DNA from 3 places in the Pseudomonas sp. MM211 genome. Region 2 is predicted to be linked to each of the others. Evidence: riboswitches for the same ligand, from Rfam matches in the RefSeq annotation. Region 2 holds a riboswitch; each other region holds the start of a gene.
What was found. Region 2 has a riboswitch for cobalamin ahead of cobW (cobalamin biosynthesis protein CobW). Riboswitches for the same ligand answer to the same signal wherever they lie in the genome.
Positions count from the first base shown of each region.

Region 1: linked by a shared signal. The riboswitch ahead of cobG (precorrin-3B synthase) and the one ahead of cobW (cobalamin biosynthesis protein CobW) in region 2 are both predicted to bind cobalamin.
Region 3: linked by a shared signal. The riboswitch ahead of cobO (cob(I)yrinic acid a,c-diamide adenosyltransferase) and the one ahead of cobW (cobalamin biosynthesis protein CobW) in region 2 are both predicted to bind cobalamin.

Region 1 covers NZ_CP081942.1:929,354-931,549, reverse strand. The annotation lists gene cobG (precorrin-3B synthase) at 1-1,112, opposite strand, end outside; cobalamin riboswitch at 1,209-1,546, opposite strand; gene cbiE (precorrin-6y C5,15-methyltransferase (decarboxylating) subunit CbiE) at 1,819-2,196, shown strand, end outside.
Region 2 covers NZ_CP081942.1:1,070,657-1,072,852, forward strand. The annotation lists gene K5Q02_RS04765 (CbtA family protein) at 1-2, opposite strand, end outside; gene K5Q02_RS04770 (CbtB domain-containing protein) at 13-198, opposite strand; cobalamin riboswitch at 299-500, opposite strand; cobalamin riboswitch at 572-751, shown strand; gene cobW (cobalamin biosynthesis protein CobW) at 851-1,900, shown strand; gene cobN (cobaltochelatase subunit CobN) at 1,974-2,196, shown strand, end outside.
Region 3 covers NZ_CP081942.1:3,192,447-3,194,642, forward strand. The annotation lists gene K5Q02_RS14585 (C40 family peptidase) at 1-110, shown strand, start outside; gene K5Q02_RS14590 (C40 family peptidase) at 248-775, shown strand; cobalamin riboswitch at 810-1,041, shown strand; gene cobO (cob(I)yrinic acid a,c-diamide adenosyltransferase) at 1,188-1,823, shown strand; gene K5Q02_RS14600 (cobyrinate a,c-diamide synthase) at 1,823-2,196, shown strand, end outside.

The DNA of each region.
Region 1 (2,196 bases), 140 kb from region 2:
AGGCGGCGGGCATCGGCCTTGGTATCGGCCAGGCCTTTGGCACAACCGCTCGAGCCGGTACAGGCGATCACCCGTGTCAGCGGCGCATCGGCGTCGACCAACAGGCCGAGCCCCTCCAGCGCCTGGAGGGCTGCCTGTGCATCGGCCTCGGTAACATTGGGCAGCAACACGCTCTGCCAGGGCGTCATGCGCAGGCTGCCATCGCCCAGACGCCTAGCCAGAGCGGCGAGCCCAAGCAGCTGTTCGGCGTCGAGGCGGCCCAATGGAGGGACGCCGCCGACATACACGCGGCCAGGCTGGCGCTGGCCGCCGATACCGATATGGGCCTGGGACTCCGCCGGGCTGCGTCGCCAGTCATCCGCGCCCAGCAGCACGTCACCCAGGCGCTCCTTCAGGCGCTGCAGCAGCTCGGCGGCCGGGTGGCTGACCAGCAGGTGGCGCATGCGTGTCTGCTCGGGCGTGGCCAGTTCAAGAAACAGGTCGAGCAGCGCCAGCAGCAGCTCATCGGCATGGGCCTCGGGCACCACGGCCAGCGCGGGCACATCGCCAGGCGCTTGTGGCGGGCAACCGGCGAGACCGAACGCATAGCCGATGTGGCCCTCCAGCGGCAGGGCGCTGAGCCAGATATCGTGAGGGTGTTCGAGCATGGCCAGGCGTTCGCCGCCATCGAGCAGCAGGGCGAACTTGGCCGACAGCGCGTGCAGGCGCGGAGTGTTCTCCAGGGTCGTCAGCAGGCGTGCGGCCAGTGGCGACACGTCGACCAGCGCCGCCGGGTCGAGGCCAGCCGCAGGGCTGACCATCAGGTTGCGCACATCGTCGGCAGCGGGTGAGCGCGGGCCGAGGCCGGCGGCCAGCAGCTCGCCGATCAATGCGTCTTCACTGCCGGCGTGGATGCCGCGAATCTGCAGGTTGGCGCGGTTGGTGGCTTCGATCACGCCGCCTGCATGGCGTTGTGCGGCCTGGGCTATGCGCTCGGCTCCGGTGGCATCGAGGCGCCCGCAGGCCAGCTTGATCCGGCAGATGCCGCCATCCTTCGCCTGCACGATACGCAGCAACCCCGGACAGGCCGAGGGGCGAACAGCAGGGGATGGAATGCAAAAAGCCTGTTTCAACGGATCACCGGGGTCGGGTCACATGGGCATCCGTTCGAGGATAGGCCAGAGAAGGACGAGCTTCTATCACCGGAACACCCCGCCCGGTGTGGGCACATGCGACTGAATCCGTCGGCAGGTCTCCTGGCTCGCAGGTCATGGCGCGTGACCGGCCTTCCCGGTTTCCCAGTGGCGATTGGCACATGCGCTCGCTGCTACAGTTGCGGGGGCAGCCACGGCTGAAAACCTGCTCAATATCTGCTGCGCGTCGGCCCTGCTGCGTTAGAAAGCGACTCGAAATGCTCATTTACAGTCGTAAACTCCGCTTTCTCGCCCCTTTCTGCCTTGCATGGCTCTAGCTCGCTAGATATTGAACACGTTTTATATCGTGTTCCCTCTTAGGCCCGCGCCTACGTACCACGTAGCCGACGGACACCGACAGAGGCGCTATTATGCCCGCTTTGCCCGCCCGGATGAAAAGCCGCGTCGTCGGATACGAAGCAGAGCGAAGATCACTTTCGTTTTGGCATGAGAATGCAAAGGCTATTTTTGCCCCGTAGACGTAGGGTGAACGACGCTTGCCTACGCGGCCCGATCCGTCCACCGCCCCAGCGTTGCAAAGGTGGACAAGAGCGTTGACTGCGCGTCCCGATCCACCCTACAGAAAGCACGCTGGTGCCTTCATGGCTAATGAGTACGGGTAGTTCTGACAATTGAGGAAAGACGCATGACACCCTGGCTGACCGTCGTGGGCATTGGTGAAGACGGCTATGCAGGCCTCGGCAAGGCGGCGCGGCATGCGTTGCTGGCCGCCGAGCAGGTGTTCGGTAGCGAGCGCCAACTGGCACTGTTGCCGCACTGCATCCGCGCCACGCGCCTGCACTGGCCGAAGCCGTTTTCCCTGGCGCCGGTGCTGGAGCGCCGCGGCACGCCGGTTTGCGTGCTGGCCAGCGGTGACCCGATGTTCTTCGGCGTTGGCGCCAGCCTGGCCCGCGAGCTGCCGAGCGATGAGCTGCATATTCTGCCGGCGCCTTCCTCCTGCTCGCTGGCGGCGGCTCGCCTTGGCTGGCCACTGCAGAGCACAGCCCTGGTCTCGCTGGTCGGC
Region 2 (2,196 bases):
ATCGTGGCGTCCTCAGTGGCACGGAAACGCGGCGCTATGCCGTGTATCGTGGGCGGCGTTATGCAAGGCTTCGACGTGGGAGAAGCCGGCGAAGAAGATCAGCACGGCGCCAAGAACGCAGCTGCCGACGGCGAGCAGAATGCGCTGTGACAGGGTAAGTGCGGGTGCGCTGGAGTGCGAAATGACGCTGCTGGACATGGTCGTGAACCTTCACTATGAGGTGAACGGCACAGCAGGGACGCAGCGAGCCTGCCCGCAGAGCGGGCAGCTATCGGCGCGTGCCCGCCCACCGCGGGTTGCCAAACAAAGGATTCAGGCCGGTCTCCGGGCTCACGACGATCACTGGGCAGTGATAAGGATCGGCCTTCCCATGCTTTCGCACAGTGGCCAAAACGATCCTGACATTCGCTTACCGTTGCGGGGGCAGCGCCGGACTCGAACCGGCTTCCCGTTTCACCTCACGCACGGCGGCGTGAGACACCTGAAACAACCGCGCAAGAACACCACGAAGCGCCAAGTGCGTCAACATGTTACAGGTCACCCCGTGATTGACCGTGTCGCAGGCTCTGCGTAGCCTTGCGTCTTTCGAGGTTCTCCACTCGTGTGGAGCTAAGAGGGAACACGGCAAGCCGTGGCTGCCCCCGCAACTGTAAGCAGCGAGCGCATCGCCAACCGCCACTGGGAAACCGGGAAGGCCGGCTACGCGCCATGACCTGTGAGCCAGGAGACCTGCCTCGATAATGCTTTCGACAACCGGGCGGGGTGATCCGGTGGTGTTTGTGCGACAGCCCCGGCTGGCGCCTGCCATCTCATTGCCCGCTCGCCGTTTCTCCAGACGCCAGGGGCCTCCATGAAAACGCTCGCCAAACTTCCCGTCACCATCGTCACTGGCTTTCTCGGTGCCGGTAAGACCACCTTGCTGCGGCACATGCTGGAAAACGCCGAAGGCCGCCGTATTGCGGTGATCGTCAACGAGTTCGGCGAGCTGGGTATCGACGGTGAGATCCTCAAGCAATGCTCCATCGGCTGCACCGAGGAAGAAGCCAACGGCCGCGTCTTCGAACTGGCCAACGGTTGCCTGTGCTGCACCGTGCAGGAAGAGTTCTTCCCAGTGATGCGTGAGTTGGTGGAGCGTCGCGGCGACCTCGACCACATTCTGATCGAAACCAGCGGCCTGGCCCTGCCCAAGCCTCTGGTCCAGGCATTCAACTGGCCGGAAATCCGCAACGCCTGCACCGTCGATGCGGTGATTACCGTGGTCGACAGCCCGGCAGTGGCTGCCGGCACCTTCGCAGCCTTCCCCGATCAGGTCGACGCCCAGCGCAAGCTCGATCCCAACCTCGATCACGAGTCGCCCCTGCACGAGCTGTTCGCCGACCAACTGGCGAGCGCCGATCTGGTGATCCTCAACAAGGCCGATCTGCTCGATGCCGAGACCCTGGCTGCGGTGCGCGCCGAAGTCGGCGAAGAGCTGCCGCCAGCGGTCAAGGTGGTCGAAGCCCGTGGCGGTTCGCTGCCGCTCAATGTGCTGCTGGGCCTGAACAGCGAGACAGAGCTGCACATCGAGGGTCGCAAGACTCACCACGACAATGAAGACGAAGACCACGATCACGACGAGTTCGACTCGTTCCACGTGGAACTACCGGAAGCCGATGAAGCCCGCCTGCTGGCCGCGCTGAAGGACGTCGTGGGTAAACACGGCATCCTGCGCATCAAGGGCTTCGTCGCCGTGCCGAACAAACCCATGCGTCTGCTTCTGCAAGGTGTCGGCCTGCGCTTCGACAAGCATTTCGATCGTGCCTGGAAGACCGATGAAGCGCGGGTTACCCGCCTGATCGTAATCGGCCAGGAGCTCGACCACACGGCCATCGCGGCTGAGCTGAAAGCGGCTCTGGTATAACCATGATCGCCCGCAAGCGGGCTCCTGCACGAACCGTAGGAGCCCGCTTGCGGGCGATGCCTTAGGCGAGAATATGCACCTCCTGCGCACCCAGCCCGGCCAGTCGCTGCCGGCCGACAGCATCGCCGACCTTGGCCAGACCCCCGCCGAGCTGGTGGTGCTGTGCACCGGTGATTCGCACCTGTCGCTGCTGGCCGAGGTCGCTCGCCATCTGCCCGAGGATTATCCCAGCCTGCGGCTGGCCAGCCCGGCGCAGTTGGGCAATAACGCCTCGGTGGATTTCTACGTCGAAAAGG
Region 3 (2,196 bases), 2.1 Mb from region 2:
GTGGCGTGCGGATCGATAGCATGGATGATCGCTACTGGAAGCGCACCTTCATCGAGGCCAAGCGCGTTCTGGCGATGGCGCCGACCGAGCACCTCGCGACTCAGCACTGATGGGTGATTTGTCCGGCTTGCATTGATCGGGCAACATCTTGATAGTTTTCAAGCGACTGCAGCATAAAGCTAAAGCTTGCACTGCAGATGTGAACGGAGCAGAGTAGGGCGCACTCAGGCTCCGGGATCGTCCGTCCATGACTGCCACCATCCGCATCGCCCTCTTGCTGCTCACAGCACTGCTCAGTGCATGCTCCAGTCGTGCGCCCGTACCTGCTCCGCAACCCGTTGTCGTAGCACCTGTACCTGGTAATTATCAGGGGGGCGCTGACGATGTACTGTTTCGTGCATTGGGCCTTGTCGGCACGCCTTACCGCTACGGCGGCAATACCCCAGCCAGCGGCTTCGATTGCAGCGGCCTGATTGGTTACGTCTACCGTGATGCGGCGGGCATCCAGTTGCCGCGGTCGACGCGCGAACTGATCAGCATGCGCGCGCCGACCGTAGGCCGTGATGCCCTGCGCAGTGGTGATCTGGTGTTCTTTGCCACCAGTGGCGGCCGCCAGGTCAGCCACGCTGGCATCTACGTCGGTGAGGGGCGCTTCGTGCATGCACCGTCCTCGGGCGGCACCGTGCGCCTGGACAGCCTCGCCAACAGCTACTGGCAGCGTACCTATATCGAAGCGAAGCGGGTTTTTCCGGTCGAGTTGGCTAGTCATCCCTGAGTCTTCGATTGACGCTGAGGCGGCCAATCCTTACCCTTCGCCGCTTGCTTCAGGTGTCCTCGGTTTCGGCCGAGGGTGAAACTGGGAAGTCGGTGCGCCGCTGCTCCAGCAAGCAGGCAATGCCGACGCTGCCCCCGCAACGGTAAACGAGCCAAGCCACGCTTTTCGCCACCGTATCGTCGATACCGGATGGCCGCGCTGGTGGCCGCGTCTAAATAGGCGTGGCGCTCGCAAGCCCGGAGACCGGCCTGTCGCTTTTCCAGAGTTGCGCGGTGGGCGCGGCCGGTGCACGACCGACCCGGTCAGCTCCTGCCTACTCCTGTGTGATTCCTTTATCGTCCGGCATGAACCCGCTTTCCTGCCCGAGCGTTTCACCTGCGTGCGCCGATTGGCACTGCGCTGAGGAGATCCCATGAGCGAATCGACCCCATCCCCAAGCCGAGAATCAGCAGAGCGTGACGCGCGGCACAACGCCCGCATGGCGCGCAAGAAAGCCCTGATGGACGAGAAAATCGCCCAGGCTCAGGACGAGTACGGCCTGTTGCTGGTGCACAGCGGCAATGGCAAGGGCAAGAGCAGCTCGGCCTTCGGCATGGTCGCCCGCGCGCTGGGGCATGGTCTCAAGGTCGGTGTGGTGCAGTTCATCAAGGGCGGCATGGCCACCGGCGAGGAGCACTTTTTCCGTCGCTTTCCCGATGAAGTCAGCTATCACGTGATGGGCGAGGGCTACACCTGGGATACCCAGAATCGGCAGCGCGATATCGAGAAGGCCCTGCAGGCCTGGGAGGTCGCCCGGCAATTGCTGAACGACCCGCAGATCGCCCTGGTAGTACTGGACGAGCTGAACATCGCCCTCAAGCACGGTTACCTGGACGTGGACGTGGTGCTTCGCGACATCGAGTCGCGCCCCGAGCTGCAGCACGTCGTGGCGACCGGCCGTGGCGCGCCGCCAGCGCTGCTCGAGGCCGCGGATACCGTCACCGAGATGACGCTCGTCAAGCATGCCTTCAAGTCCGGCGTTAAAGCACAGAAAGGCGTTGAGTTTTGATCGTTACAGCGTCTGCATCTGATGCGGGTGAGCGCGCGCCGCGTCACTGTCCGGCATTGTTGATCGCTGCGCCGGCCTCGGGGCAGGGCAAGACCACTGTCACTGCAGCCCTGGCGCGTCTGCACACCCGGCAGGGCAAGCGGGTGCGGGTGTTCAAATGCGGGCCCGACTTCCTCGATCCGATGATCTTGTCCCGCGCCAGTGGCAACCCGGTCTATCAGCTGGACTTGTGGATGGTCGGCGAGGACGAGAGCCGTCGCTTGTTGTGGGAGGCCGCTGGCGAGGCGGATCTGATTCTCATCGAAGGCGTGATGGGCCTGTTCGACGGCTCGCCATCTGCCGCCGACCTGGCGCGCCGCTTCGGCGTTCCGGT